Regions from separate parts of the Geobacillus lituanicus genome, predicted to be linked through region 1. Evidence: a T-box and tRNA genes for the amino acid it is inferred to sense, from the RefSeq annotation. Region 1 holds a T-box; the other regions hold tRNA genes.
The links. A T-box is a leader RNA that pairs with one kind of tRNA and senses whether it is charged. The one in region 1 lies ahead of pheS (phenylalanine--tRNA ligase subunit alpha), so its partner is inferred to be a tRNA-Phe.

Region 1 (9,957 bases):
ATCAACGGCCTTTTTCTCTCCTTGCCATAAATGGGCGTGCCATAAGCCGGTGAGAACGCCGGCGAGGCGCTCTTTTTCCGCTGGTTGGACGCCTTCTCCTTTGGACAAGTAGACAGAGCCGATTTCGTACAAGGCGACGTTCTCGACTTGGCGGGCGCGGTTGTAGCTCGCCGCTTCAAGCAGATGCGGAATTAAGCTTTGCCGCAAAACGCTCCGCTCTTCGCTCATCGGCAGCGCCAAGCGGACCAATTCGGCCGTCTCAAGCGCAAAGCGCGCCGCTTTGTCCGGGCTCGTGAGCGAATACGTGATGGCTTGGAACAAGCCCGCCCCTTCCAAATAGCGGCGGACGCGGCGGCGCTTCGCCTGATGCGGCGTGAGTCCGCCCGGCTTCGCCTCCGCCACCGGCAGCGTCGCCGGCAGACGGTCGTAGCCATACAAGCGCGCCACTTCCTCGATGATGTCTTCTTCAATCGCAATGTCGCGCCGACGCGACGGGACATCGATCGTAAACGTTCCGTTGTCTTCTGTGAACGGAAATTGCAAATTCGAAAGAATCACGGCCACTTCCTCTTTCGACATCGCCGTGCCGAGGACACCGTTGATGCGTTCGAGCGTGACCGTCACCGCCACCGGCTCCTCACGCCACACGCTCGCTTCCACGACGCCGCCGACGACCTCGCCGCCGGCGTATTCGGCCATCAGGGCGGCGGCGCGCTCGAGTGCTTCTTTCGTCCGCGCCGGATCGATGCCTTTTTCAAACCGAGTGCTCGCTTCGCTGCGCAGCCCGTGGTCTTTTACCGCCTGGCGGATGACCGGGCTTGTAAAGTACGCCGCTTCAATAAACACGGTTTTCGTGTCATCGCGCACTTCCGAATTCGCCCCGCCCATCACCCCGGCTAAGGCGACCGGCTCGCGGCCGTTCGTGATGACAAGGTGGTCTTCGGTCAGCTTCCGTTCGACATCATCGAGCGTGACAATCGTTTCGGCTGCCTTTGCGCGGCGGACGACAATTTCCTGCGAACCGAGGCGGTCGTAGTCAAACGCATGAAGCGGTTGGCCATACTCAAGCAAAATGTAGTTCGTAATGTCGACGACGTTGTTGTGCGGGCGAATGCCGGCTGCCATCAAGCGCGCTTGCATCCAAAGCGGCGACGGGCCGATCCGGACGTTTTTCACGATCCGCCCGGCGTACAGCGGGTTGTCTTCCGGCGCCTCGACGCGGACGGAAATGTAGTCGTGAACGTTTTCGTTCGTTTCTTTGACCGCCGCTTTCGGCAGCTTTACTTCACGTCCGAGAATGGCCGCGACTTCATAGGCGACGCCGATCATGCTTAAACAGTCGGCGCGATTGGGCGTCAAAGACAGTTCGAGCACTTCATCGTGCAAGCCGAGCCATTCCAGTGCATCGGCGCCGACCGGCGCATCGCTCGGAAAGACGAAAATGCCGTCTGCATACTCTTTCGGCACGACTTTCGTTTCGACGCCGAGCTCTTGGAGCGAACAAATCATTCCGTTCGATTCTTCCCCGCGCAGCTTCGCCCGTTTGATTTTGAAATTGCCCGGCAGCACCGCCCCGACTTTGGCGACGGCGACCTTTTGCCCTTTGGCGACGTTCGGGGCGCCGCAAATGATTTGCACCGGCTCGCCTTCGCCAAGGTCAACGAGGCACTTCCGCAGTTTATCCGCATTCGGGTGCGGCTCGCACTCGAGCACATGGCCGATGACGACGCCGTTCATCCCGCGGTCGAGCGCCTCAACCCGCTCGACTTCAATGCCGCTTTTCGTGATGCGATCAGCGAGTTCCGCGGCGGTGACCCCCGTCAAATCGACGTACTCGCTCAGCCAACGGTAAGACACGAGCATGGAAAACCCCTCCTTTTTCTGTTACACACGCAAAAATTGCCGCAAGAAACGTAGATCGTTTTGATAGAAATGACGGATGTCGTCAATGCCGTACTTCAGCATCGCGATCCGCTCCGGCCCCATGCCGAACGCAAAGCCGGTGTACGTTTTCGAATCAAAGCCGGCCATCTCAAGCACGTTCGGATGCACCATGCCGGCTCCTAAAATTTCGATCCAGCCGGTGCCTTTGCAGACGCCGCAGCCCCGCCCTTCGCATCGGAAGCAGGACACATCGACTTCGACCGACGGCTCGGTGAACGGGAAAAAGCTCGGCCGGAAGCGGATGTCGCGCCCTTCCCCGAACAGCTTGCGGGCAAATTCGCGCAGCGTCCCTTTCAAATCGCTCATCCGGATGTTCCGGTCCACAACCAATCCTTCAATTTGCGTAAACTGGTGCGAATGCGTCGCATCGTCCGTATCGCGGCGGTACACTTTGCCCGGACAAATGATTTTCACCGGGCCGCGCCCGCGGTGTTTTTCCATCGTCCGCGCCTGCATCGGCGATGTGTGGGTGCGAAGCAAAATCTCCTCCGTGATGTAAAACGAATCTTGCATATCGCGGGCCGGGTGGCCTTTTGGCAAATTGAGCGCCTCAAAGTTGTAATAGTCGGTCTCGACTTCCGGCCCTTCGGCGACCGTATAGCCCATGCCGATAAACAAATCTTCAATTTCTTCAATGACGCGTGTCAGCGGATGGGGATTGCCAAGACTCACAGGTCGTCCCGGCAGCGTCACATCGATCGCTTCGGCGGCCAGCTTCCGCTCGACTTCCTCCTGTTCCAGTTTCGCTTGTTTCGCCTCGAGCGCCTGCTGAATCGCCGCTCTCACTTCATTGGCCAGCGCGCCGAGTTTCGGGCGCTCTTCCGGCGGCAATGCCCCCATGCCGCGCAGCACTTCGGTGATCGGCCCTTTTTTGCCCAAGTAAGCGACGCGCACGTCATTCAGTGCTTTGACGTCTTTCGCCTCATCGATTCGGCGAAGCGCTTCTTGCTTCAGCTCGTACAGCCGTTCTTTCACTTGAGTCCCTCCTCTATCCAAAATAAAAAACCCGCCCCCCGGTAAGGGACGAGTTGTTGCTCGCGGTACCACCCTTGTTAACAGCACAAATGTGCTGTTCGCTTCATTGCGATAACGGCCGAAAGCCGGAACACCTTTACATCCCCTTTTGGGATGGTCCCGGTGCCAACTCGGGAGGTGAACTTCACTTGCGTCGGCCATAAAAACGCTCCCAGTCTCCGGCGTTTTCTCCCTGGATGGCGAGCAGCAAGCTACTTTTCTCCGTCATCGTTGTTGTCCGTATGGAAAATGTCGCTATTTATTATACGCAAAGAAAACGGCAAAGGCAAGGTCAGGCCGAAATTTCTTTGCGCAGCTCATCGTTTACCGCACCGCCTGCAAGGAATAAAGCAAAATTCCGGCCGCGACGGCGACATTCAGCGACTCGGCTTGGCCGTAAATCGGGATGTAGATGGTTTCCGTCGTCATCTCGAGCCATTCGCGCCGGACGCCGCTTCCTTCATTGCCGACGAGCAAGGCGAAGGAAGACGAAGGCGGAACGGTGCGGTAATCAACGGCATTCTCCAAGGCCGTTCCGTACACCGGAATGCCCTGCTCCTTGAAACGCGCGATCCATTGCGCCAAATCGCCTTTGACAACCGGAAGATGAAACAGCGACCCTTGCGTCGCCCGCACGACTTTCGGATTGTACACATCGGCGCACCCTTCGCCAAGGATGACAGCATCGATCCCGGCGGCATCGGCGGTGCGAATCATCGTCCCGAGATTGCCCGGGTCTTGCACGGCGTCAATGAGCAAGGCGGTCTTCACGCCTTCAAGCTCGGCCGGCAGCTGTCGGCACACCGCGGCGATGCCTTGCGGCGTCTCCGTGCTGCTGATCGCCTTCATCACCGCTTCGGTCACGATCACAACCGGGACGCTGACGTCCCAGCCGGGCGGGATGGCTGTCCGCTCGTCCACCATCAGCTCAACAAGCGGCGCTCGGCTTTTTACAGCCTCTTCGACAAGATGAAACCCTTCAAGCAAAAACAATCCGGTCTCATCGCGCCCTTTTTTGGTCAGCAGCTTTTTCCATTGTTTGACGCGCGCATTTTTCGGCGATTCGATCCGCTTCACCGTTTCGTCCCCCAATGTTTGGCGATAAACTCGTCGCGCCCGGACGCGGCGCGGTCTTGCTTGTAATGCTCCGGATTTTTCTTATGGTAGTTTTGATGATACTCTTCCGCCGGGTAAAACGTCGTCGCCGGCAAAATTTTCGTTACAATCGGCTTCGAGAAGCGTCCGCTTTCCTCGAGCGCCCGCTTTGACTGCTCGGCGAGCTGGCGCTGTTTTTCGTTATGGTAAAAAATCGCCGTCCGGTATTGCGGCCCGCGGTCGTGAAACTGGCCGCCGTCATCGGTCGGGTCGATTTGACACCAATACAGCTCCAACAGCCGCTCATACGGAAAGACGTCCGGGTCAAACGTGATTTGCACCGCTTCGTAATGGCCGGTCGTGCCGGTTTTCACTTGCTCGTATGTTGGGTTTTCGACATGCCCGCCCGTATAGCCGGAGACGATGCCGTAAATGCCGTCAAGCTCCTCAAACGGCGTCACCATGCACCAAAAGCAGCCGCCGGCGAATGTCGCTTTTTCCATTGTGTCGTCACCTCATTCGTCAAGTTTCTTCATTTGATTATAACAAAATGTGTGCCGTTGTCATCTTTCACGACCAAAGCCAAGTTCCTTCACAAAGCCAGGCTCGTTCCGTTCCGCACGCCGGCCGCTCATGTCACTGAGTCAAGCTGTCGTTTCATTTCGGTCTAGTTTTTCCTCTATTATACCATATACGAGAGCCGCTCCATGTATAAATCCGCCGCCATTGGCAAACGATAACGGTGTACAATACGGCCAATGAGGTGAGACAAATGGATTTGAACTTGCGGAAAGCCATTATGCACAACGTCGCCAACAACTCGAAAGAACAGCTCGAGAATACAATCGAGGACGCGATCCAGCGTGGCGAGGAAAAATATTTGCCCGGCCTCGGCGTCCTCTTTGAAGCCATTTGGACGCACGCCAATGAACAGCAAAAAGACATGATGCTCACCACGCTCGAGCAGGCGGTTAAACAATGACGAACACCGGCCGAATCGGCCGGTGTTTTTATTCGTCAAACGTCAGTTGTTTCACTTTGTCGGCTTCAAGCCGTTTGATTACTTCGACAAGCAGCTTGACCGTGTTTTCATAATCGTCGCGATGCAAAATGGCGGCGTGCGAGTGGATGTAGCGCGTCGGAATGGCGATCGTGAGCGACGGAACGCCGATACCGGTTAAGTGAATTGCTCCCGCATCCGTACCGCCGCCCGGCATGGCATCAAAATGGTACGGAATGTTCATCTCTTCCGCCACTTCGATGACGAATTCGCGCAAGCCGCGGTGCGACACCATCGTCGCGTCGTACAGGACGATGTGCGGGCCGGCGCCGAGTTTGCCCATCGCTTCTTTTTCCGACACGCCCGGTGTATCGCCGGCAATGCCGACATCAACAGCAAACGCGATATCCGGCTGAATGAACTGGGCCGCTGTGCGCGCACCGCGCAAGCCGACTTCCTCTTGCACCGTGCCGACGCCGTATACGGTGTTCGGGTGGTCGACGCCTTTTAACTGCTTGAGCACATCGATGGCGACCGCACAGCCGATCCGGTTGTCCCATGCTTTCGCGAGCAGCATTTTTTCATTGTTCAATACCGTAAATTCAAAATACGGCACGATCATATCGCCCGGGCGGACGCCCCACTCCATCGCTTCCTCGCGGCTTGTCGCGCCGATGTCGATGAACATGTCTTTGATGTCGACCGGTTTTTTGCGCGCCTCCGGCGGCAAAATGTGCGGCGGCTTTGAGCCGATGACGCCGGTGATGTCGCCTTTTTTCGTCACGATCGTCACGCGCTGGGCGAGCATTACTTGGCTCCACCATCCGCCAAGCGTTTGGAAGCGGATGAATCCTTTGTCGTCGATTTGCGTCACCATAAAGCCGACTTCATCCAAATGGCCGGCGATCATCACTTTCGGCCCGCCTGATTTCCCTTCTTTTTTGGCGATCAAGCTGCCGAGGCCATCCGTTGTCACTTCATCCGCATACGGAGCTATGTATGTCTTCATCACATCGCGCGCTTCCCGCTCATTGCCGGGGACGCCTTTCGCATCGGTCAACGCTTTCAGCATTGTCAACGTTTCATCGAGCTTCACCATCTTGGCACCCCTTTCCGGTTTTGTCCACTTTTTTATTATACTTGAAAAGGCTGACGATTGGCAAAATGAATCATTCGCCACCCGAAAAAAGATCAGTAGCGCTCGTTTTGCCGCTTGTGGTTCACTTCATTTTTCCGCCGATACGCCGCCTCGATGTCGTCGGAAGAAAAACCGAGCGCCACGCCAAGCCGCCAATACTCCGCAAACAGCGCATCATATTCCCCTCGCGCTCTCGTCTCCCCGAACCGCTCGGCGGCGCGAAAGATGGCCAAAAACTGCTCAACAAGCGGCCGCTCGACAGCCGGAAGCTCCCGGCTTTCATAAAACAGCCCGCAATCCAGCCCAAGCGACAATAAAAAATGCAAGCCGTCCACATATTCCTCAAGCACTCGCTCGGCTGGCGCGGGCGGTTTGATGCTCCAAAATTTAAAACAGCGCGTCTCATTGGCCAGCTCCCCAAGTTCGACGAGAAACGCAAGCATTTTCCGATTGAACAAGTCCTCATGCATAAGGCCGTGCTCTGTTTCAATCCGCTCATCCAACATGCGCTGCATATCGTAAAGCAAAGGCCAATCCATGCTCTTTTCCCCCTTCTACCACATCCAGTTCCAATAGAAAAACGCCTCCGCGGCTGCCAGCAGCGGAAGCCCATAGCGAAAAGCCGAATGGCGCGTTTTATGGCGAAACGTGTACATTCCAGCTGCCGCACCGATGGCCCCGCCCGCAAACGCCAGCAGCCAAAGCGTCCGCTCGGCGATGCGAAAGCGGCGGCGTTTCGCTTTTTGTTTGTCGAGCCCCATCATAAAAAAGGCAAGAAGATTGATCGCTATTCCGTATTGTACCATATCCATCCCTTTCCTTGACAGAAAAACAGCAGCGCTGATCGGCTTTCAAGCCCCCCCATTTCGTTGCCGAAGAAAAACGGCCACCCTTTGTCAGGATGGCCGTCATGGTTACTTATTCAAGTTCGCTTTCGCCAAATCGGCGAGTTGGGCAAACGCCGCTTGGTCGTTGACCGCCAAGTCGGCGAGCATTTTCCGGTTGACTTCGACGCCGGCCAATTTCAAGCCGTGCATCAAACGGCTGTACGACAGGCCGTTTTGGCGGGCCGCCGCATTGATGCGGGCGATCCACAGTTTGCGGAAATCGCGCTTCCGTTGACGGCGGTCGCGATACGCATACATGAGCGATTTCATCACTTGCTGGTTCGCAACTCTATATAACGCGTGTTTCGCGCCGAAATAGCCTTTCGCAAGCTTCAATACTTTTTTGCGACGTCTGCGCGTCACTGGTCCACCTTTTACGCGTGGCATAATCGTTCCCTCCTATAGTCGGTCGTTATTTCAAGTTGTCGAGCATTTGGCGAATGCGTTTGAAATCGCCAGGCGAAACGAGCGTCGCTTTGCGCAACTGGCGTTTTTGTTTTTTCGTTTTATTGGCAAACAAGTGGCTCGTATACGCATGGCCGCGTTTCAATTTGCCGCTCGCCGTCTTTTTGAACCGTTTCGCCGAGCCGCGGTGAGTTTTCATTTTTGGCATCACAGTTTCCTCCTTACTTGTTGTCGTTTTTCGGTGCGAGCACGAGAAACATGTTGCGCCCGTCCATTTTCGGCGCCGTTTCGACGACCGCGATGTCGGCGCACGCTTCCGAGAAGCGGTCAAGGACGCGCTGTCCGATTTCTTTATGGGTGATCGCCCGTCCTTTGAAGCGGATCGTCGCTTTCACTTTATCGCCTTTTTCCAAAAACTTGCGCGCGTTGCGCAGTTTCGTGTTGAAGTCATGCTCCTCGATCGTTGGGCTGAGGCGCACTTCTTTCACATTGATGACCTTTTGCTTTTTGCGCGCTTCTTTTTCTTTCTTCTGCTGCTCGAAGCGGAATTTCCCGTAATCCATGATGCGGCAAACAGGCGGTTTGGCGTTCGGCGCCACAAGCACGAGGTCCAAGTTGCGTCTCGCCGCAATTTCGAGCGCTTCCTGCTTCGACTTGATGCCAAGTTGGTCGCCGTTTTGATCGATCAAGCGCACTTCCCGGGCACGAATTTGCTCGTTGATAATGAAATCTTTGCTAATAATGAGCCACCTCCAAGGTTTTTTCCAACTGGCTTGTTTGCCGGCAGAGCCCGCTCTCAACGAAAAAGCGCGGATGCACAAAGCACCCGCGCACGACGTTCGGACAAAAAGTTGGCGAACCGTAACAACCTGCCAACAGCCTTCTTGGCGTCGGTCAGGTGAGAAGCGGGCGCTTCTGCTTTCGTTACAAACAAGCAATCATTCCACTTTATACACTATACCACCTTGGCGATGGCATGTCAAGGAGCGGCTCTTGATAAACACAACGTCCTTTATTATAATGGATTCTCACTTCGTTAGCAAGAGAAAATTTTCAGTTGACCGCAACAATGCGCTCCAGCCTCCGCCTGCGCGCGAAAAAAAAGCGGTCCGAAACGCGTCGGACCGCCATAGGTCGTTCCTTATTTCGCCCGTTTTTCCCGCACGTCTTCCGCTAACAAGGCGGCAAATTCATCAAGCCCCATCGTCCGGCTCTCTTTTTCGCCGTAGCGTCGGACGTTGACCGCTCGCTCGGCCGCCTCTTTGTCGCCGACAACGAGCATGTACGGGATTTTTTGCATTTGCGCTTCGCGGATTTTGTAGCCGATTTTTTCGTCGCGCTCGTCGACTTCAACGCGGAAGCCGCGTTCTTTCAGCGTCCGCTGCACGTCATAGGCGTAATCGAGGTGCGCCTCCGGCGACACCGGGATCACCTTGACTTGAACCGGGGCGAGCCATGTCGGGAACGCGCCTTTGTATTCTTCGATCAAGAACGCGACAAACCGCTCCATCGTTGAGACGACGCCGCGGTGGATGACAACCGGGCGGTGCGGCTTCCCGTCTTCGCCGATGTACGTAAGGTCAAAACGTTCCGGCAAGAGGAAGTCGAGCTGCACCGTTGAGAGCGTTTCGTCTTTGCCGAGCGCCGTGCGCACTTGCACATCGAGCTTCGGCCCGTAAAACGCCGCTTCCCCTTCAGCCTCATAGTAGTCGAGACCGAGCTCGTCCATCGCTTCGCGCAGCATTCGTTGCGCTTTTTCCCACATTTCATCGTCGTCGTAATATTTTTCTTTGTCATGCGGATCGCGGTATGACAAGCGGAACGAGTACTCGTCAAGCCCGAAATCTTTGTATACTTCTAAAATCAAGTTGACGACACGTTTAAACTCGTCTTTAATTTGGTCAGGGCGCACGAAAATATGGGCGTCATTAAGCGTCATGCCGCGGACGCGCTGCAAGCCGGTAAGCGCTCCGGACATTTCGTAGCGGTGCATCGTGCCAAGTTCGGCGATGCGAATCGGCAGCTCACGGTAGCTGTGCAGCTTGCTTTTGTAAATCATCATATGGTGCGGGCAGTTCATCGGACGCAGCACAAGCTGTTCATTGTCCATTTCCATCGGTGGGAACATGTTTTCTTTGTAATGGTCCCAGTGTCCTGACGTTTTGTACAGCTCGACGCTGCCGAGCACCGGCGTATACACATGGTCATAGCCAAGCTCGATTTCTTTGTCGACGATATACCGTTCAATGATCCGGCGGATCGTCGCCCCCTTCGGCAGCCAAAGCGGCAAGCCTTGCCCGACTTTTTGCGACGTCGCAAACAGCTCAAGCTCTTTTCCTAATTTGCGGTGATCGCGCTCCTTTGCCTCTTCGAGAAGATGCAAATAGCGCTCCAAATCTTCCTTCTTGAAAAACGCTGTCCCGTAAATGCGCTGCAGCATTTTGTTGTTGCTGTCACCGCGCCAGTAGGCTCCC
Region 2 (9,957 bases), 1.3 Mb from region 1:
GGCAGTCGCTTCGTTCAGTTTTGAAGGAATGAGAAATTCCTTCAAAAGCGCCTGTGCCTGCGTCTGCTAGCAGGTTCGGGGGAGTAGCTTCGTTTGCGTCTGCGTCTACAAGCGGATTCGGAGAAGCCGAATTCCCCGACGCAAGACTGCAGAGAAGTGAATTCAATGAAGTAGTCTCGTTTGCGTCTGTGTCTACAAGTGAATTCAGAGAAGCTGGATTCCTCGACGCAAACCAGCAAAGAAGTGAATTCAAAGGAGCTACTTCGTTCCTTGAAAACTAGATAACCGGAAACGCAAAGGAAGAAGCCGAGAGCGCTGTAGGTTAAGCTAGAAAGGGCGCACGGTGGATGCCTTGGCACTAGGAGCCGATGAAGGACGGGGCAAACGCCGAAACGCTCCGGGGAGCTGTAAGCAAGCGTCGATCCGGAGATGTCCGAATGGGGGAACCCACTGTCCGTAATGGGGCAGTATCCATGCCTGAATCCATAGGGCATGGAGGGCACACCCGGGGAACTGAAACATCTTAGTACCCGGAGGAGAAGAAAGCAAACGCGATTCCCTGAGTAGCGGCGAGCGAAACGGGAACAGCCCAAACCAAGAGGCGTGCCTCTTGGGGTTGTAGGACCGCTCATTGTGGGAGTGAGAAAGGAACGGGGTAGACGAACCGGTCTGGAACGGCCGGCCAGAGAAGGTGACAGCCCTGTAGTCGAAACTTCGTTCCCTCCCGAGCGGATCCTGAGTACGGCGGGACACGGGAAATCCCGTCGGAAGCAGGGAGGACCATCTCCCAAGGCTAAATACTCCCTAGTGACCGATAGTGCACCAGTACCGTGAGGGAAAGGTGAAAAGCACCCCGGAAGGGGAGTGAAAGAGAACCTGAAACCGTGTGCCTACAAGTAGTCAGAGCGCGTTCATGCGTGATGGCGTGCCTTTTGTAGAATGAACCGGCGAGTGACGATGGCGTGCGAGGTTAAGCCGAAGAGGCGGAGCCGCAGCGAAAGCGAGTCTGAACAGGGCGAAAAGTACGTCGTCGTCGACCCGAAACCAGGTGATCTACCCATGTCCAGGGTGAAGGCCGGGTAACACCGGCTGGAGGCCCGAACCCACGCACGTTGAAAAGTGCGGGGATGAGGTGTGGGTAGGGGTGAAATGCCAATCGAACTTGGAGATAGCTGGTTCTCCCCGAAATAGCTTTAGGGCTAGCCTCGGGATGGAGAGTGTTGGAGGTAGAGCACTGATTGGGCTAGGGGCCCTCATCGGGTTACCGAACCCAGTCAAACTCCGAATGCCAACGACTTATGCCCGGGAGTCAGACTGCGAGTGATAAGATCCGTGGTCGAGAGGGAAACAGCCCAGATCGCCAGCTAAGGCCCCAAAGTGCACGTTCAGTGGAAAAGGATGTGGAGTTGCCGAGACAACCAGGATGTTGGCTTAGAAGCAGCCACCATTTAAAGAGTGCGTAATAGCTCACTGGTCGAGTGACTCTGCGCCGAAAATGTACCGGGGCTAAACGTGCCGCCGAAGCTGCGGGATGACCGTTGGTCATCGGTAGGGGAGCGTTCTAAGGGCGTTGAAGCCAGACCGGAAGGACTGGTGGAGCGCTTAGAAGTGAGAATGCCGGTATGAGTAGCGAAAACAGAGGTGAGAATCCTCTGCGCCGAAAGCCTAAGGGTTCCTGAGGAAGGTTCGTCCGCTCAGGGTTAGTCGGGACCTAAGCCGAGGCCGAAAGGCGTAGGTGATGGACAACAGGTTGAGATTCCTGTACCACCTCCTTCCCGTTTGAGCGATGGGGGGACGCAGGAGGATAGGGCGAGCAGGCGGCTGGAAGAGCCTGTCCAAGCCGCAAGGCTGATCCGTAGGCAAATCCGCGGATTGTAAGGCCAAGCGGTGATGGCGACGGAGTCATCCGGAAGTCCCCGATTTCACACTGCCAAGAAAAGCCTCTAGCGAGGGAAGAGGTGCCCGTACCGCAAACCGACACAGGTAGGCGAGGAGAGAATCCTAAGGCGCGCGGGAGAACTCTCGTTAAGGAACTCGGCAAAATGACCCCGTAACTTCGGGAGAAGGGGTGCTCGTTTGGGTGAAGAGCCCGAACGAGCCGCAGTGAAAAGGCCCAAGCGACTGTTTATCAAAAACACAGGTCTCTGCGAAGCCGAAAGGCGACGTATAGGGGCTGACACCTGCCCGGTGCTGGAAGGTTAAGGGGAGCGCTTAGCGGAAGCGAAGGTGCGAACCGAAGCCCCAGTAAACGGCGGCCGTAACTATAACGGTCCTAAGGTAGCGAAATTCCTTGTCGGGTAAGTTCCGACCCGCACGAAAGGTGTAACGACTTGGGCGCTGTCTCAACGAGAGACCCGGTGAAATTATACTACCTGTGAAGATGCAGGTTACCCGCGACAGGACGGAAAGACCCCGTGGAGCTTTACTGCAGCCTGATATGGAATTTTGGTATCGCTTGTACAGGATAGGTGGGAGCCTGGGAAGCCGGAGCGCCAGCTTCGGTGGAGGCGGCGGTGGGATACCACCCTGGCGGTATTGAAGTTCTAACCCGCACCCCTTAGCGGGGTGGGAGACAGTGTCAGGCGGGCAGTTTGACTGGGGCGGTCGCCTCCCAAAAGGTAACGGAGGCGCCCAAAGGTTCCCTCAGAATGGTTGGAAATCATTCGGAGAGTGCAAAGGCACAAGGGAGCTTGACTGCGAGACGGACAGGTCGAGCAGGGACGAAAGTCGGGCTTAGTGATCCGGTGGTTCCGCATGGAAGGGCCATCGCTCAACGGATAAAAGCTACCCCGGGGATAACAGGCTGATCTCCCCCAAGAGTCCACATCGACGGGGAGGTTTGGCACCTCGATGTCGGCTCATCGCATCCTGGGGCTGTAGTCGGTCCCAAGGGTTGGGCTGTTCGCCCATTAAAGCGGTACGCGAGCTGGGTTCAGAACGTCGTGAGACAGTTCGGTCCCTATCCGTCGCGGGCGCAGGAAATTTGAGAGGAGCTGTCCTTAGTACGAGAGGACCGGGATGGACGCACCGCTGGTGTACCAGTTGTCCCGCCAGGGGCACCGCTGGGTAGCTATGTGCGGACGGGATAAGCGCTGAAAGCATCTAAGCGTGAAGCCCCCCTCAAGATGAGATTTCCCACCGCGTCAGGCGGGTAAGATCCCTCGAAGATGACGAGGTCGATAGGTCCGAGGTGGAAGCGTGGCGACACGTGGAGCTGACGGATACTAATCGATCGAGGGCTTAACCTAACAAGAAAAGTGGAGGCGCCGCGGCTTCTTCCCGAAACGGTTATCTAGTTTTGAAGGAATGAAAAAGTTCTTGACAAGAACCTAACTTTCCTTATAATAAGACTTGTCCATTATTGCCTAGTGGTGATAGCGGAGGGGAAACACCCGTTCCCATCCCGAACACGGAAGTTAAGCCCTCCAGCGCCGATGGTAGTTGGGGCCAGCGCCCCTGCAAGAGTAGGTCGCTGCTAGGCAAAACATGTGGAGGATTAGCTCAGCTGGGAGAGCACTTGCCTTACAAGCAAGGGGTCGGCGGTTCGATCCCGTCATCCTCCACCACTTACACCAATTGTGTATTCTTATCGTCGCGGGGTGGAGCAACAAGCCTTTGCTTCCTCGAAACCGCTTCGAGTTGCCCCGACGCATTTGGCTTCCTCGAATCAGTTAGTAGAGGAAGGGGCAACGAAAAATTTACTCAGAGCATGATCGAAACTGAATCATTTCCTATCGTCGCGGGGTGGAGCAGTCCGGTAGCTCGTCGGGCTCATAACCCGAAGGTCGCAGGTTCAAATCCTGCCCCCGCAACCAAATTGGTCCCGTAGTGTAGTGGTTAACATGCCTGCCTGTCACGCAGGAGATCGCGGGTTCGAGTCCCGTCGGGACCGCCATTGTTTCAAAATTATGAAAAGAGACAACTCAGCAGCTCAGTCGGAGTTGCCTCAACGCATTTGCCTTCCTCGAATCACCTTGCAGAAGAAGAGACACAGTGCAGTACAAGCAAAGCAACGTAAAACTTAATATGGCTCGGTAGCTCAGTCGGTAGAGACGAGCATCCGCTTCATCGAATTCGCTTCGAGTTGCCTCGACGCATCGAGCGTCTTTGAATCAGCTGGTAGAGGAAGAGGCACAGAGCAATTCAACGAGCGAGTTAAAAAATAATATATGGCTCGGTAGCTCAGTCGGTAGAGCAAAGGACTGAAAATCCTTGTGTCGGCGGTTCGATTCCGTCCCGAGCCACCATCAAACTATAAATTATGCCGGCTTAGCTCAATTGGTAGAGACGAGCATCGGCATCATCGAATTGGCTGCGAGTTGCCTCGACGAACCTAGCTTCCTCGAATCAGCTTGTAGAGGAAGAGGCACAACCGAGCAGATCATATGAGCCAGTAACTCATGTTAAACGTGCCGGCTTAGCTCAATTGGTAGAGCAACTGACTTGTAATCAGTAGGTTGCGGGTTCAAGTCCTGCAGCCGGCATCTTCCATTTTGAAAAAATTCAACTAGCGAAACATGAGCTCAGAAACGAGCGATACATCTTCGAATAGGCTTCGAGTTGCCTCGACACACTTGCTTCCTCGAATAAGCTGGGAGAGGAAGAGGCAGGTAGAGTGAAATGAAGCTTAGAGTGTTATCCTAACCATGAGCCATTAGCTCAGTAACGAGCGTTGCATCTTCGAGTTCGCTGCGAGTTGCCCCGACGCACTTGACTTCTTCGAATAAGCTTGTAGAGGAAGGGGCAGGTAGAGTGAAATGAAGCTTAGAGTGTTATCCTAACCATGAGCCATTAGCTCAGTAGGTAGAGCATTCTGACTTTTAATCAGAGGGTCGGAGGTTCGAGTCCTCCATGGCTCATCGTTTTGCGGAAGTAGTTCAGCGGTAGAACACCACCTTGCCAAGGTGGGGGTCGCGGGTTCGAACCCCGTCTTCCGCTCCACTCGCCCGCCGGGGTGGCGGAATTGGCAGACGCACAGGACTTAAAATCCTGGGGTAGGTAACTACCGTGCCGGTTCGAGTCCGGCCCTCGGCACGTGCGCTCGTAGCTCAATTGGATAGAGCATTCTGACTACGGATCAGAAGGTTAGGGGTTCGAATCCTCTCGAGCGCGTTCATCGGGAAGTAGCTCAGCTTGGTAGAGCACACGGTTCGGGTCCGTGAGGTCGCAGGTTCAAATCCTGTCTTCCCGATTTTCCATGGGGCCTTAGCTCAGCTGGGAGAGCGCCTGCTTTGCAAGCAGGAGGTCATCGGTTCGATCCCGATAGGCTCCACCACTAATATTTTGATTTGGCGGTGTAGCTCAGCTGGCTAGAGCGTACGGTTCATACCCGTGAGGTCGGGGGTTCGATCCCCTCCACCGCCACCATTATCGGACCTTTAGCTCAGCTGGTTAGAGCAGACGGCTCATAACCGTCCGGTCGTAGGTTCGAGTCCTACAAGGTCCACCATTGCTAAGTTTCTTTTTGGAGGAGTACCCAAGTGGTTGAAGGGGTCGGTCTTGAAAACCGAGAGGCGCCGCAAGGCGCGCGGGGGTTCGAATCCCTCCTCCTCCGCCATTTAACGGATTTCCGAAAGAAGTCTCCCACCTCAAGGAACGCGAAGGGTGTAACCCAGTGAGTGGGAGATGAATATCGGTTGGCGTTAGCCAACGAATAGGATAGAATATGGCTAGAACGGACACCTTCGGAACGAAGGGAAGCGTAAAGGGTTCTTGTGTGTGGCTTACCGTTCGGCGAACACGCACAAGTCGCTTGAAGCCTCCACCTCTAAGCGAAGCGTAGGTGGCGGGTAGTTCACATTCAAGTTCATGTTAAATGTGCCGGCTTAGCTCAATTGGTAGAGACGAGCGTCGGCATCATTGAATTGGCTTCGAGTTGCCTCGACGCACTCAGCTTCCTCGAATCAGCTTGCAGAGGAAGAGGCACAACCGAGAGCGGATCATATGAGCCAGTAACTCATGTTAAATGTGCCGGCTTAGCTCAATTGGTAGAGACGAGCGTCGGCATCATTGAATTGGCTTCGAGTTGCCTCGACGCACCTAGCTTCCTCGAATCAGCTTGTAGAGGAAGAGGCACAACCAAGCAGATCATATGAGCCAGTAACTCATGTTAAATGTGCCGGCTTAGCTCAATTGGTAGAGCAACTGACTTGTAATCAGTAGGTTGCGGGTTCAAGTCCTGCAGCCGGCACCAGAAATATGGCGGCTATGGCGAAGTGGTTAACGCACCAGATTGTGGCTCTGGCATGCGTGGGTTCGATTCCCACTAGTCGCCCTTTTTCTTCTTTAAAATTTTATATGCAGGTGTAGTTTAGTGGTAAAACCGCAGCCACGAGCATCTGCATCATCGAATTGGCTTCGAGTTGCCCCGACGCATCTGGCTTCTGTGAACCAGCTGGTAGAGGAAGGGGCATGGAAGCAGCGTGGCGGATGTTCAACTAAATGATATGCGGGTGTAGTTTAGTGGTAAAACCTCAGCCACGAGCATCTGCATCATCGAATCTGCTTCGAGTTGCCCCGACGCATCTGGCTTCTGTGAATCAGCTGGTAGAGGAAGGGGCATGGAAGCAGCGTGGCGGATGTTAAGCCAAATATTATGCGGGTGTAGTTTAGTGGTAAAACCTCAGCCTTCCAAGCTGATGTCGTGGGTTCGATTCCCATCACCCGCTTTTGAGGGGCCTATAGCTCAGCTGGTCAGAGCGCACGCCTGATAAGCGTGAGGTCGGTGGTTCAAGTCCACTTAGGCCCACCATTTTCCATTGCATATTGTCAGATGATTCGTTATAATACTTAATGAACGTTCTTGTGCGTGCATGGTTCCGCTTGCCTCGATGCATTTTGCTTCCTTGCATTCGCTAGTAGAGGAAGGGACAGGACAAGTATTGGGCTAGGTTTCTTACTCATCATTCCGCAATAGCTCAGCGACGAGCAGGTGCATCGTCGAATATGCTTCGAGTTGTCCCGACGCATCTAGCTTCCTTGAATTTGCTGGCAGAGGAAGGGACAGGGCAAGTATTGGGCTAGGTTTCTTACTCATCATTCCGCAATAGCTCAGCGACGAGCAGGTGCATCGTCGAATATGCTTCGAGTTGTCCCGACGCATCTAGCTTCCTTGAATTTGCTGGCAGAGGAAGGGACAGGGCAAGTATTGGGCTAGGTTTCTTGCTCATCATTCCGCAATAGCTCAGCGACGAGCAGGTGCATCGTCGAATATGCTTCGAGTTGTCCCGACGCATCTAGCTTCCTTGAATTTGCTGGCAGAGGAAGGGACAGGGCAAGTATTGGGCTAGGCTTCTTGCTCATCATTCCGCAATAGCTCAGCGACGAGCAGGTGCATCGTCGAATATGCTTCGAGTTGTCCCGACGCATTTGGCTTCCTTGAATTTGCTGGCAGAGGAAGGGACAGGATAAGTTTTGTGCTAGGCTTCTTGCTCATCATTCCGCAATAGCTCAGCGGTAGAGCAACCGGCTGTTAACCGGTAGGTCGTAGGTTCGAATCCTACTTGCGGAGCCATTTCTTTGGAGAAGTACCCAAGTGGCTGAAGGGGACGGTTTGCTAAACCGTTAGGTCGCAGTTTTGCGGCGCGCGGGTTCAAATCCCGCCTTCTCCGCCATAAGCGGCCCGTTGGTCAAGTGGTTAAGACACCGCCCTTTCACGGCGGTAACACGGGTTCGAATCCCGTACGGGTCACTGGTTAGTGGCACCAGACAACCTGGTGCCTTTTTCTGCAATCTTTTTTTGTCGATTTTTGCGTTTTTTTCTTGCTGTCTAGGCTCTTTTTTGTTATAATAGCCAATGTATATTAAGGGTTGGGGACAACGCAGTGTTTCGTTTCGTCAGCGAACGGGGCATTGCGTTTTTTGTTTTGTTTTTCAAGCTGCCAGCCATCGACCGCACCGCTTGGATAAAGGAAGCTTCCCGGCGGGAAGCTGATGGCAGACAGCATTTCCGTAGTTTATGACAGCAATTGCGCGTCGGCCTCGCCGCCATGAATTTGAACAAACATTGTTTGAATGGCTTGAAGTTGGTGGCGGGCGGCGTCTTCGCTCATCGACGGAAGGAAATAAACGATTTGCAGGGCGTTTTTTGTCTCTCTCGTTACCGCCGTGCGCTCAGAGTCGACGATCGGGCTGCCAAACGGGCCGCGTTCGTCTTTGCTGACAAGTTTGTCAGCGAAGTTGACGGAACGGCCGTTTAAGGCGATGTATTCGTCTTGCTCTGTGCCTATTGTGATGGTCACTGTCCCTTCGATGCGGTCAAGATCATAGATGCCGAGCGGAATTTTGTAATAAAGAGAAAAGAAATTGTTCACGTCGACCGCGGAGTGGATCGAAGGGAGAAAGTTTTTTTTCTGGATGCGCCGGTATAAGCTCTCGCTAGACGGACGGTAGCGGCTTGGATCGGTGCCGATTTGTTTGAAGGTCCGGCGCCATTCGGCGAGCTCGGGAATGTCGGCAATCGACTTTTCCTGCAGCTCGATGTAAAGAGATTCTTGAAACAGCTCAAGCCTCCCCCTTAACATTTGCGGTGAATCGCTGACCTCGATATGATGATAGCGGATGACGCCGAATTTACCAGAAGGAAGGCGTTGCTTTAGTTGTTCTGATATCACGCATTTCATCTTGATCACCTCGGATTTCATTTTACCATATATGACGAAAGGAGGGAAAACGATGGATGTTATGGCATTAAAGCAGGAAGTCATTGAGTACAGTCGGTCAATCGGCATTGATAAAATCGGATTTGCGAGCGCTGATCCGTTTGTTGAATTAAAGGAACGGCTGCGCCGCCAGCAGGAGCTCGGGTATCAGTCGGGATTTGAAGAGCCGGATATTGAGAAGCGGACGAATCCTTCATTGCTTCTTCCGGAAGCAAAATCGATCATTGCCATTGCCCTCGCTTATCCGTCGAAAATGAAGGATGCACCGCGCGGGACGAAAACGGAGCGGCGCGGCCTGTTTTGCCGTGCATCGTGGGGAAAGGATTACCATGTTGTGCTGCGGGAACGTTTGCAGAAGCTGGAGGAATTTTTGCTGGCAAAGGTGCCATCCGCCCGCGTGCGATCGATGGTGGATACGGGAGAACTTGCTGACCGCGCGGTGGCAGAACGGGCTGGGATCGGCTGGAGCGGGAAAAATTGTTCGATCATTACCCCAGAGTTTGGCTCCTACGTGTATCTTGGGGAAATGATCACCAACATTCCGTTTCCTCCAGATGAGCCAGTTGAAAACCGGTGCGGGACGTGCACGAAATGCATTGACGCCTGTCCGACGGGGGCGCTTGTGCAAGGGGGACAGCTGAATGCACAACGATGCATTTCATTCTTAACGCAAACGAAAGGGTTTTTGGCTGATGAATTCCGCGAGAAAATTGGCAACCGATTGTATGGTTGCGACACATGCCAATTAGTCTGTCCAGAAAATAAGGGGAAAGATTTCCATTTGCATCCGGAATTTGAGCCGGATCCGGAGGCGGCCAAACCGAAGCTGGTTCCGCTTCTTGACATGACGAACCGTGAGTTTCAAGAGAAGTTTGGTGCGATGGCCGGTTCATGGCGCGGGAAAAAACCGATTCAGCGCAATGCGATTATTGCCCTCGCTCACTACAAAGACCGGACGGCAGTGCCGCATTTACTCCGGTTGTTAAAAGAAGACAGCCGCCCGGTCATCCGCGGGACAGCGGCATGGGCGCTTGGGAAAATCGGGGATGCAACCGCCAAGCCTCACTTGGAAGAGGCACGACAAACCGAGACGGACATGGATGTAATCGCCGAGATTGACAAAGGGCTGAAACTGTTGTCTGAGACAAAGGAATAGGGAAAGAACCTCCGCCTCCCTACATAAGGTAGTAACAAAAAGAAAGTGGGGAGCGGCATGAAAAAGCAGTTGCAACAGTGGCTCGATGAGCGGGCTCGTTCGTTTGTATCAGAACCACGCGTACAAGATGAAGAAATCATA
Region 3 (9,957 bases), 180 kb from region 1:
ATTGATGCGCAAACTCGTTTCATCGACATGCAGGATGTTGGATTCAAGTAAGGCGTCTTCGATGATGTCCATATTTGATTCCAGCGCTTCGCGTCCTCGTTTCACCATATTGGCAAGGGTTCCTGTACTAATCGAGTGTTGATATAACGCTTCGATTGTATCACTTAAACGCTTGTACGGGATCAATTGGATATGATGTAAATAAACAACGAGCGCCGTGAGCCGTGGACCGTATTGCACATGATTCGTGACATGGGATGGGAATTCGGCTTGTTGCACGCATCGACAATGTGGACACGATTTCACTTCACGTTCATGTTGTGTCACCTCGATCGCCACACGAGGGACATCAAACACTTGACGGATATCGACTTTGAACGGTTTGACTTCACACAAAGAAGCTCCACATCCTTGACACGTATGCACACGGTGGACGACACGATGATGTGGATGTTCCACTTGACGGAGCGTCTTCCCCTCATGTCCCTCTTGCCCACCAGGCTTTTTGCCAGACGGCTCGCGGGAGGAACGCTTTTTCTCAAAACGGTCAGAAGATGGGGGCAAATGGCTATTGGAGCTGTTTTTTTTCGTGCGTGCTTCCAGCTCTTGAACACGGTACTTCAGTTGTTCATTTTCTTTGCGTAGTTGTTTGTTTTCGTGACGCAAATGTTCATTTTCTTGAATGAGTTGATGAATGAGCTGTTTTTGTTGTTGAACTTTGCCGATTAAGCTCTCAACTGTAAATACAGCTTGTTGTACCGTCAACATGCGATTCACCTCCTTGTCTATCAGTATTCACATCATAGACAAGGAAAGAAGAAAATATTCAGCTCACTTTATGATGTGGCTGAATAGTTACTTCGTTTTTCACCTTATCTTTCTACTCTATTTCGCTTCCTATCTATATAATTCCTTCTATAATTTTACACTTAACTATATAAATGCACCTTGAAAAGTTAACCTTTGCATCACGCTGCACACCCCAAGCGTCGAAGCACCTCTTCCGGTTGTTGATCTATATATTCCATAAACCGGGCAATGGCTTGGTCAATATCCATTTGATCTTTGTGAAACACATTGGCAATGACCGCATCCTTGAGCCATTTCCACAAGCGTTCGATGGGATTCAGCTGTGGGGAATAAGGAGGTAAAAAGATCAAGTGAAACGATTCCCCTTCTTGGCGCAAGAAATCTCTCACCATTTTGGCATGGTGGATGCGGGCATTGTCGAGCACGAGCACGATCAGCTGGTCTGGATAACGGATCTTCAAGATCTTTAAAAAATCCAAAAACGTCGTCGCATTCGCAGCGACTGCTCGATGAAGAACGGTGTCCCCATTGAGCACATTCAACGCCCCAAATACAGAAACGTGGGCATGATGGCCGCACGTAGGCACTTTCCATTTCACCTCACCGAACACGATTGTACGCACACGATTTTCTTTTCTCGAATCGTATTCGGTAAATAAAAAACAAGGGATTCCACTTACGTGAAACCCCTTGTCTCTAAAACCTTCTCCCTATTTTCGATGCCGATGGTGGGAGTCGAACCCACACGGGGGGCTACCCCACACGATTTTGAGTCGTGCGCGTCTGCCAATTCCGCCACATCGGCGCGACATGCATTATTTTATCACATTACTTCATGTCTGTCAACACTTTTTATATTCATTAGATGGAGGCGGCACCCGGATTCGAACCGGGGGTAAAGGTTTTGCAGACCTCTGCCTTACCACTTGGCTATGCCGCCTTGATCGAGAGCGGAAGACGGGACTCGAACCCGCGACCCCCACCTTGGCAAGGTGGTGTTCTACCACTGAACTACTTCCGCATCATTGGCTGGGGTAGCTGGATTCGAACCAACGCATCACGGAGTCAAAGTCCGTTGCCTTACCGCTTGGCTATACCCCAACGCTGTAAAAGTGAAGGGCGACTAGTGGGAATCGAACCCACGCATGCCAGAGCCACAATCTGGTGCGTTAACCACTTCGCCATAGTCGCCATAATGATAATCAAAATGGCAGGGGCAGTAGGAATCGAACCCACACCGGAGGTTTTGGAGACCTCTGTTCTACCATTAAACTATGCCCCTTCAATCATGGTGGAGGGGGACGGATTCGAACCGCCGAACCCAAAGGGAGCGGATTTACAGTCCGCCGCGTTTAGCCACTTCGCTACCCCTCCAAGGAATGGTGCCGACTGCAGGACTTGAACCCGCAACCTACTGATTACGATTCAGTTGCTCTACCAATTGAGCTAAGTCGGCATAATTATGATATAAATCGCGGCTCATTGTTCATTTGTTGTGTCCCTTCCTCTACCAGCCAACTCGAAGAAGCGGGATGCGTCGGGACAACTCGCAGCCGATTCGAGGAAGCGGATGCTCGTCTCTACCAATTGAGCTAAGTCGGCATACATATGATGCACATTATGTTATATGGTGGCTCGGGACGGAATCGAACCGCCGACACAAGGATTTTCAGTCCTTTGCTCTACCGACTGAGCTACCGAGCCATATTAAGTTTTTCATTACTTTGCTTGTACTGCACCGTGTCTCTTCCTCTACAAGCTGATTCGAGGAAGCCAGAATGCGTTGAGGCAACTCCAACTGAACTGCTGAGCTGTCTCTTTCCATAATTTTGAAACAATGGCGGTCCCGACGGGACTCGAACCCGCGATCTCCTGCGTGACAGGCAGGCATGTTAACCACTACACTACGGGACCAATTTGGTTGCGGGGGCAGGATTTGAACCTGCGACCTTCGGGTTATGAGCCCGACGAGCTACCGGACTGCTCCACCCCGCGACGATAGGAAAGTAAATTAATTTGCACAATGTTCTTAGCGTTGTTATCCGTTACCTCTTCCTCTACAAGCTGATTCAAAGATGCCAGATGCGTCGAGGCAACTCGAAGTGAATTCGATGAAGCAAAGGCTCGTCGCTCCACTCCACAACGATTGAAAATGGTGGAGGATGACGGGATCGAACCGCCGACCCCTTGCTTGTAAGGCAAGTGCTCTCCCAGCTGAGCTAATCCTCCACGAAGAAGTGACCCGTACGGGATTCGAACCCGTGTTACCGCCGTGAAAGGGCGGTGTCTTAACCACTTGACCAACGGGCCATGTTGATGAATCATGGCGGAGAGCAAGGGATTCGAACCCTTGAGGCGCTATTCACGCCTACACGATTTCCAATCGTGCTCCTTCGACCACTCGGACAGCTCTCCACGATGGCTCCGCAGGCAGGATTCGAACCTGCGACCAATCGGTTAACAGCCGATTGCTCTACCACTGAGCTACTGCGGAATGACATCACTTTAGACATTTATTATTATAATGATTCGCGTTGAGCTGTCAAGGACTTTTTTTCATTCCTTCAAAACTAGATAACCGTTTCGGGAAGAAGCCGCGGCGCCTCCACTTTTCATTGTCTAGCTCCGGCTCGCCGCCGCTCGGGGTCAAATAACCTTCCCCCTCGGGGTGCTAGCACCCCTGCGGGTGAAGAACATTTGCCCGTCGCGGCGAACCGCTCGCCTGCGCTTTTCTAGGTTAAGCCCTCGATCGATTAGTATCCGTCAGCTCCACGTGTCGCCACGCTTCCACCTCGGACCTATCGACCTCGTCATCTTCGAGGGATCTTACCCGCCTGACGCGGTGGGAAATCTCATCTTGAGGGGGGCTTCACGCTTAGATGCTTTCAGCGCTTATCCCGTCCGCACATAGCTACCCAGCGGTGCCCCTGGCGGGACAACTGGTACACCAGCGGTGCGTCCATCCCGGTCCTCTCGTACTAAGGACAGCTCCTCTCAAATTTCCTGCGCCCGCGACGGATAGGGACCGAACTGTCTCACGACGTTCTGAACCCAGCTCGCGTACCGCTTTAATGGGCGAACAGCCCAACCCTTGGGACCGACTACAGCCCCAGGATGCGATGAGCCGACATCGAGGTGCCAAACCTCCCCGTCGATGTGGACTCTTGGGGGAGATCAGCCTGTTATCCCCGGGGTAGCTTTTATCCGTTGAGCGATGGCCCTTCCATGCGGAACCACCGGATCACTAAGCCCGACTTTCGTCCCTGCTCGACCTGTCCGTCTCGCAGTCAAGCTCCCTTGTGCCTTTGCACTCTCCGAATGATTTCCAACCATTCTGAGGGAACCTTTGGGCGCCTCCGTTACCTTTTGGGAGGCGACCGCCCCAGTCAAACTGCCCACCTGACACTGTCTCCCACCCCGCTAAGGGGTGCGGGTTAGAATTTCAATATCGCCAGGGTGGTATCCCACCGCCGCCTCCACCGAAGCTGGCGCTCCGGCTTCCCAGGCTCCCACCTATCCTGTACAAGCGATACCAAAATTCCATATCAGGCTGCAGTAAAGCTCCACGGGGTCTTTCCGTCCTGTCGCGGGTAACCTGCATCTTCACAGGTAGTATAATTTCACCGGGTCTCTCGTTGAGACAGCGCCCAAGTCGTTACACCTTTCGTGCGGGTCGGAACTTACCCGACAAGGAATTTCGCTACCTTAGGACCGTTATAGTTACGGCCGCCGTTTACTGGGGCTTCGGTTCGCACCTTCGCTTCCGCTAAGCGCTCCCCTTAACCTTCCAGCACCGGGCAGGTGTCAGCCCCTATACGTCGCCTTTCGGCTTCGCAGAGACCTGTGTTTTTGATAAACAGTCGCTTGGGCCTTTTCACTGCGGCTCGTTCGGGCTCTTCACCCAAACGAGCACCCCTTCTCCCGAAGTTACGGGGTCATTTTGCCGAGTTCCTTAACGAGAGTTCTCCCGCGCGCCTTAGGATTCTCTCCTCGCCTACCTGTGTCGGTTTGCGGTACGGGCACCTCTTCCCTCGCTAGAGGCTTTTCTTGGCAGTGTGAAATCGGGGACTTCCGGATGACTCCGTCGCCATCACCGCTTGGCCTTACAATCCGCGGATTTGCCTACGGATCAGCCTTGCGGCTTGGACAGGCTCTTCCAGCCGCCTGCTCGCCCTATCCTCCTGCGTCCCCCCATCGCTCAAACGGGAAGGAGGTGGTACAGGAATCTCAACCTGTTGTCCATCACCTACGCCTTTCGGCCTCGGCTTAGGTCCCGACTAACCCTGAGCGGACGAACCTTCCTCAGGAACCCTTAGGCTTTCGGCGCAGAGGATTCTCACCTCTGTTTTCGCTACTCATACCGGCATTCTCACTTCTAAGCGCTCCACCAGTCCTTCCGGTCTGGCTTCAACGCCCTTAGAACGCTCCCCTACCGATGACCAACGGTCATCCCGCAGCTTCGGCGGCACGTTTAGCCCCGGTACATTTTCGGCGCAGAGTCACTCGACCAGTGAGCTATTACGCACTCTTTAAATGGTGGCTGCTTCTAAGCCAACATCCTGGTTGTCTTTGCAACTCCACATCCTTTTCCACTGAACGTGCACTTTGGGGCCTTAGCTGGCGATCTGGGCTGTTTCCCTCTCGACCACGGATCTTATCACTCGCAGTCTGACTCCCGGGCATAAGTCGTTGGCATTCGGAGTTTGACTGGGTTCGGTAACCCGATGAGGGCCCCTAGCCCAATCAGTGCTCTACCTCCAACACTCTCCATCCCGAGGCTAGCCCTAAAGCTATTTCGGGGAGAACCAGCTATCTCCAAGTTCGATTGGCATTTCACCCCTACCCACACCTCATCCCCGCACTTTTCAACGTGCGTGGGTTCGGGCCTCCAGCCGGTGTTACCCGGCCTTCACCCTGGACATGGGTAGATCACCTGGTTTCGGGTCGACGACGACGTACTTTTCGCCCTGTTCAGACTCGCTTTCGCTGCGGCTCCGCCTCTTCGGCTTAACCTCGCACGCCATCGTCACTCGCCGGTTCATTCTACAAAAGGCACGCCATCACGCATGAACGCGCTCTGACTACTTGTAGGCACACGGTTTCAGGTTCTCTTTCACTCCCCTTCCGGGGTGCTTTTCACCTTTCCCTCACGGTACTGGTGCACTATCGGTCACTAGGGAGTATTTAGCCTTGGGAGATGGTCCTCCCTGCTTCCGACGGGATTTCCCGTGTCCCGCCGTACTCAGGATCCGCTCGGGAGGGAACGAAGTTTCGACTACAGGGCTGTCACCTTCTCTGGCCGGCCGTTCCAGACCGGTTCGTCTACCCCGTTCCTTTCTCACTCCCACAATGAGCGGTCCTACAACCCCAAGAGGCACGCCTCTTGGTTTGGGCTGTTCCCGTTTCGCTCGCCGCTACTCAGGGAATCGCGTTTGCTTTCTTCTCCTCCGGGTACTAAGATGTTTCAGTTCCCCGGGTGTGCCCTCCATGCCCTATGGATTCAGGCATGGATACTGCCCCATTACGGACAGTGGGTTCCCCCATTCGGACATCTCCGGATCAACGCTTGCTTACAGCTCCCCGGAGCGTTTCGGCGTTTGCCCCGTCCTTCATCGGCTCCTAGTGCCAAGGCATCCACCGTGCGCCCTTTCTAGCTTAACCTACAGCGCTCTCGGCTTCTTCCTTTGTGTTTCCGGTTATCTAGTTTTCAAGGAACGAGACTGCTTCTTGAATTTGCTTCTCTGCAGTCTTGCGTCGAGGAATTCGGCTTCTCCGAATCCGCTTGTAGACGCAGACGCAAACGAAGCTACTTCCCCGAACCTGCTAGCAGACGCAGGCACAGGCGCTTTTGAAGGAATTTCTCATCCCTTCAAAACTGAACGAAGCGACTGCCTTGAGTCTGCTTCCTTGCAGCTTTGCGCCGAGGAATCCATCTTCCTTGAATCTGCTAGAAGACGCAGGCGCAAAACAAGTGAAGGAATTTCTCATTCCCTCAAAACTGAACGAAACGAAAGCGCTGTGTATCGACAGTTGGCCATTGCGGCCTCCGCTTTTCGTCCTTAGAAAGGAGGTGATCCAGCCGCACCTTCCGGTACGGCTACCTTGTTACGACTTCACCCCAATCACTTGCCCCACCTTCGGCGGCTGGCTCCCTTGCGGGTTACCTCACCGACTTCGGGTGTTGCAAGCTCTCGTGGTGTGACGGGCGGTGTGTACAAGGCCCGGGAACGTATTCACCGCGGCATGCTGATCCGCGATTACTAGCGATTCCGGCTTCATGCAGGCGAGTTGCAGCCTGCAATCCGAACTGAGAGCGGCTTTTTGGGATTCGCTCCCCCTCGCGGGTTCGCAGCCCTTTGTACCGCCCATTGTAGCACGTGTGTAGCCCAGGTCATAAGGGGCATGATGATTTGACGTCATCCCCACCTTCCTCCGACTTGTCGCCGGCAGTCCCTCTAGAGTGCCCAACTGAATGCTGGCAACTAGAGGCGAGGGTTGCGCTCGTTGCGGGACTTAACCCAACATCTCACGACACGAGCTGACGACAACCATGCACCACCTGTCACCCTGTCCCCCCGAAGGGGGAACGCCCAATCTCTTGGGTTGTCAGGGGATGTCAAGACCTGGTAAGGTTCTTCGCGTTGCTTCGAATTAAACCACATGCTCCACCGCTTGTGCGGGCCCCCGTCAATTCCTTTGAGTTTCAGCCTTGCGGCCGTACTCCCCAGGCGGAGTGCTTATCGCGTTAGCTGCAGCACTAAAGGGTGTGACCCCTCTAACACTTAGCACTCATCGTTTACGGCGTGGACTACCAGGGTATCTAATCCTGTTTGCTCCCCACGCTTTCGCGCCTCAGCGTCAGGTACAGGCCAGAGAGCCGCCTTCGCCACTGGTGTTCCTCCACATCTCTACGCATTTCACCGCTACACGTGGAATTCCGCTCTCCTCTCCTGCCCTCAAGTCCCCCAGTTTCCAATGACCCTCCACGGTTGAGCCGTGGGCTTTCACATCAGACTTAAGGAACCGCCTGCGCGCGCTTTACGCCCAATAATTCCGGACAACGCTCGCCCCCTACGTATTACCGCGGCTGCTGGCACGTAGTTAGCCGGGGCTTTCTCGTGAGGTACCGTCACCGCGCCGCCCTCTTCGAACGGCGCTCCTTCGTCCCTCACAACAGAGCTTTACGACCCGAAGGCCTTCTTCGCTCACGCGGCGTCGCTCCGTCAGGCTTTCGCCCATTGCGGAAGATTCCCTACTGCTGCCTCCCGTAGGAGTCTGGGCCGTGTCTCAGTCCCAGTGTGGCCGGTCACCCTCTCAGGCCGGCTACGCATCGTCGCCTTGGTGAGCCGTTACCTCACCAACTAGCTAATGCGCCGCGGGCCCATCCGCAAGTGACAGCCCAAAGGCCGCCTTTCAACCGAAGACCATGCGGTCTTCGGTGTTATCCGGTATTAGCTCCGGTTTCCCGGAGTTATCCCGGTCTTGCGGGCAGGTTGCCCACGTGTTACTCACCCGTCCGCCGCTGACCGAATCAAGGCAAGCCCCAATCCGGTCCGCTCGACTTGCATGTATTAGGCACGCCGCCAGCGTTCGTCCTGAGCCAGGATCAAACTCTCCAAAGAAAGTTGATTGGCTTGTTCAGCGCCAAAACCAATGGTCATGGCGCACGCGCTTCGTTTCGTTCAGTTTTCAAGGAACGATCGCACTGCTTGGATGCAAGGAATTTCACTTCCTCATCAACCCGTTGTCTCTCGCAAGCAGCTTCTTTATATTAACATAACATCTTTTCGTTGTCAACTGTTTTTCTTGCCCGTCGCGTCCGAACTGTTCGTTCTAGCAACGACGCTATTTAATATATCACCTCAAAAACAAAAATGCAATACCTTTTTTTATTTTTTTTGCGACGCTGCTGCCCCCTTCTTCCTTTATATCATGTTGGAATACGGCGCCCGCTGCCTTGGCAACTTGTCCGCCTAAGACAGACGAATATGCGGAGCGGCGGGCGCATACATTTTCAATAATATATCTATCATCACTTACTTGATTTTTACTTTCTTGAAGGAGGCATCTTGGCGTTGATTCGCATCTTGTCATCTCCGTCCGGTTTTCACGTTTCCGGCTCGTCCTCGCTTCCGCCGAATGAACAGCGCATTTTGCACGCCCTTGTGTCTTCCCCTGAACTATATACGTATCCGAACGAACAGCAACTGCTGTTTGAAATCAAGCTTCGCAGCCAGATCGTTCAAGCCTCGGTGGACTTGGCGAAAAGCCGGGCGCAGTTTGCCATTTTCCGTTTTTCGCGCTGCAACAGCCAGTTCTGGCTGCGGGATGAGCGCGGGGGGTTTCAGCTTCGGCCAGACGTTCTTCCATCGGACGCCATCAATGATATTTTTGTCAACAGCGAACTGTACGCCTTTGAGTGCGCGACGGCGATCGTCATCGTTTTTTATAAAGCGGTGCTTGAAGGGATTGACGTGTCGGCGTTCAATCGTTTGTTTGCCCATTTGCTGCTGTATGACTGGCATACGGACAAAGACCTCGGTATCGAAACGAAAAAGGGAGAACACTTTCTCCCCGGGGACTGCCTTTATTTTAAAAACCCGGACGTTGATCCGCTGACGCCGCAATGGCAAGGGGAGAACACGATCTATTTGGGCGATGGCTTGTTTTACGGACACGGAATCGGCATCGAGACAGCGGACGGCATCATCGCCGCCCTCAACCGGAGGCGGAAGCAGTGGGCGACGAAATCCGCCTATCTTCTTCCTCATATTACACAAATGAACTTCGCTTATTTATCCCAATTCGCCCGCCGCTTCGACGAACTCCGCCTGCCGCTCGGCCGTCTGCCATGGATCGCCGGGACGTTAGGGTCCGCTGCTTTCTTGTATCGTTAGCGGGCCTTTTTCGTTTTTCTCCCACAAATACAGCCCGATTCCTGTTAAAATAAAAATGCCGCCGATCCATTGAAACAGGCGGATCGGTTCATCGAGCAGCCAGTACGCCAACGCCGAAGCGCCGACCGGTTCAAACAAAATCGCCATCGACACCGTCGAGGCGCTCACCCATTTGACGGCCCAGTTCATCACCGAGTGGCCGAGCAGCGTTGGAATGACGGCAAGGGCGAGAAAACAAAGCCAATCCGTC

Region 2: it has a tRNA-Phe gene. The T-box ahead of pheS (phenylalanine--tRNA ligase subunit alpha) is inferred to sense a tRNA for this amino acid. The anticodon was not compared.
Region 3: it has a tRNA-Phe gene. The T-box ahead of pheS (phenylalanine--tRNA ligase subunit alpha) is inferred to sense a tRNA for this amino acid. The anticodon was not compared.

The regions. Positions count from the first base shown of each region.
Region 1 covers NZ_CP194773.1:2,845,796-2,855,752, forward strand. The annotation lists gene pheT (phenylalanine--tRNA ligase subunit beta) at 1-1,863, opposite strand, end outside; gene pheS (phenylalanine--tRNA ligase subunit alpha) at 1,885-2,919, opposite strand; T-box leader at 2,961-3,196, opposite strand; gene ACR1UW_RS14590 (TrmH family RNA methyltransferase) at 3,283-4,035, opposite strand; gene msrA (peptide-methionine (S)-S-oxide reductase MsrA) at 4,032-4,556, opposite strand; gene sspI (small acid-soluble spore protein SspI) at 4,826-5,035, shown strand; gene ACR1UW_RS14605 (M42 family metallopeptidase) at 5,064-6,152, opposite strand; gene ACR1UW_RS14610 (dUTP diphosphatase) at 6,245-6,730, opposite strand; gene ACR1UW_RS14615 (DUF1294 domain-containing protein) at 6,746-6,997, opposite strand; gene rplT (50S ribosomal protein L20) at 7,106-7,465, opposite strand; gene rpmI (50S ribosomal protein L35) at 7,491-7,691, opposite strand; gene infC (translation initiation factor IF-3) at 7,705-8,283, opposite strand; ribosomal protein L20 leader region at 8,279-8,410, opposite strand; gene thrS (threonine--tRNA ligase) at 8,625-9,957, opposite strand, start outside.
Region 2 covers NZ_CP194773.1:880,316-890,272, forward strand. The annotation lists rRNA gene ACR1UW_RS04360 (23S ribosomal RNA) at 321-3,248, shown strand; rRNA gene rrf (5S ribosomal RNA) at 3,365-3,481, shown strand; tRNA gene ACR1UW_RS04370 (tRNA-Val) at 3,491-3,566, shown strand; tRNA gene ACR1UW_RS04375 (tRNA-Met) at 3,739-3,815, shown strand; tRNA gene ACR1UW_RS04380 (tRNA-Asp) at 3,820-3,895, shown strand; tRNA gene ACR1UW_RS04385 (tRNA-Phe) at 4,172-4,247, shown strand; tRNA gene ACR1UW_RS04390 (tRNA-Thr) at 4,412-4,484, shown strand; tRNA gene ACR1UW_RS04395 (tRNA-Lys) at 4,786-4,859, shown strand; tRNA gene ACR1UW_RS04400 (tRNA-Gly) at 4,867-4,941, shown strand; tRNA gene ACR1UW_RS04405 (tRNA-Leu) at 4,949-5,034, shown strand; tRNA gene ACR1UW_RS04410 (tRNA-Arg) at 5,038-5,112, shown strand; tRNA gene ACR1UW_RS04415 (tRNA-Pro) at 5,118-5,191, shown strand; tRNA gene ACR1UW_RS04420 (tRNA-Ala) at 5,200-5,275, shown strand; tRNA gene ACR1UW_RS04425 (tRNA-Met) at 5,291-5,367, shown strand; tRNA gene ACR1UW_RS04430 (tRNA-Ile) at 5,373-5,449, shown strand; tRNA gene ACR1UW_RS04435 (tRNA-Ser) at 5,467-5,557, shown strand; tRNA gene ACR1UW_RS04440 (tRNA-Thr) at 6,118-6,193, shown strand; tRNA gene ACR1UW_RS04445 (tRNA-His) at 6,202-6,274, shown strand; tRNA gene ACR1UW_RS04450 (tRNA-Gly) at 6,598-6,668, shown strand; tRNA gene ACR1UW_RS04455 (tRNA-Ile) at 6,675-6,751, shown strand; tRNA gene ACR1UW_RS04460 (tRNA-Asn) at 7,439-7,513, shown strand; tRNA gene ACR1UW_RS04465 (tRNA-Ser) at 7,521-7,613, shown strand; tRNA gene ACR1UW_RS04470 (tRNA-Glu) at 7,619-7,690, shown strand; gene ACR1UW_RS04475 (B3/B4 domain-containing protein) at 7,956-8,621, opposite strand; gene queG (tRNA epoxyqueuosine(34) reductase QueG) at 8,674-9,816, shown strand; gene ACR1UW_RS04485 (amidase domain-containing protein) at 9,874-9,957, shown strand, end outside.
Region 3 covers NZ_CP194773.1:3,027,488-3,037,444, forward strand. The annotation lists gene ACR1UW_RS15460 (IS66-like element ISBst12 family transposase) at 1-768, opposite strand, end outside; gene ACR1UW_RS15465 (IS630 family transposase) at 969-1,433, opposite strand; tRNA gene ACR1UW_RS15470 (tRNA-Leu) at 1,531-1,615, opposite strand; tRNA gene ACR1UW_RS15475 (tRNA-Cys) at 1,677-1,750, opposite strand; tRNA gene ACR1UW_RS15480 (tRNA-Gly) at 1,760-1,831, opposite strand; tRNA gene ACR1UW_RS15485 (tRNA-Gln) at 1,837-1,911, opposite strand; tRNA gene ACR1UW_RS15490 (tRNA-His) at 1,929-2,001, opposite strand; tRNA gene ACR1UW_RS15495 (tRNA-Trp) at 2,019-2,092, opposite strand; tRNA gene ACR1UW_RS15500 (tRNA-Tyr) at 2,100-2,184, opposite strand; tRNA gene ACR1UW_RS15505 (tRNA-Thr) at 2,191-2,266, opposite strand; tRNA gene ACR1UW_RS15510 (tRNA-Phe) at 2,439-2,514, opposite strand; tRNA gene ACR1UW_RS15515 (tRNA-Asp) at 2,649-2,724, opposite strand; tRNA gene ACR1UW_RS15520 (tRNA-Met) at 2,729-2,805, opposite strand; tRNA gene ACR1UW_RS15525 (tRNA-Val) at 2,964-3,039, opposite strand; tRNA gene ACR1UW_RS15530 (tRNA-Glu) at 3,049-3,120, opposite strand; tRNA gene ACR1UW_RS15535 (tRNA-Ser) at 3,135-3,225, opposite strand; tRNA gene ACR1UW_RS15540 (tRNA-Asn) at 3,230-3,304, opposite strand; rRNA gene ACR1UW_RS15545 (23S ribosomal RNA) at 3,544-6,471, opposite strand; rRNA gene ACR1UW_RS15550 (16S ribosomal RNA) at 6,874-8,432, opposite strand; gene ACR1UW_RS15555 (protein-glutamine gamma-glutamyltransferase) at 8,886-9,707, shown strand; gene ACR1UW_RS15560 (DMT family transporter) at 9,678-9,957, opposite strand, start outside.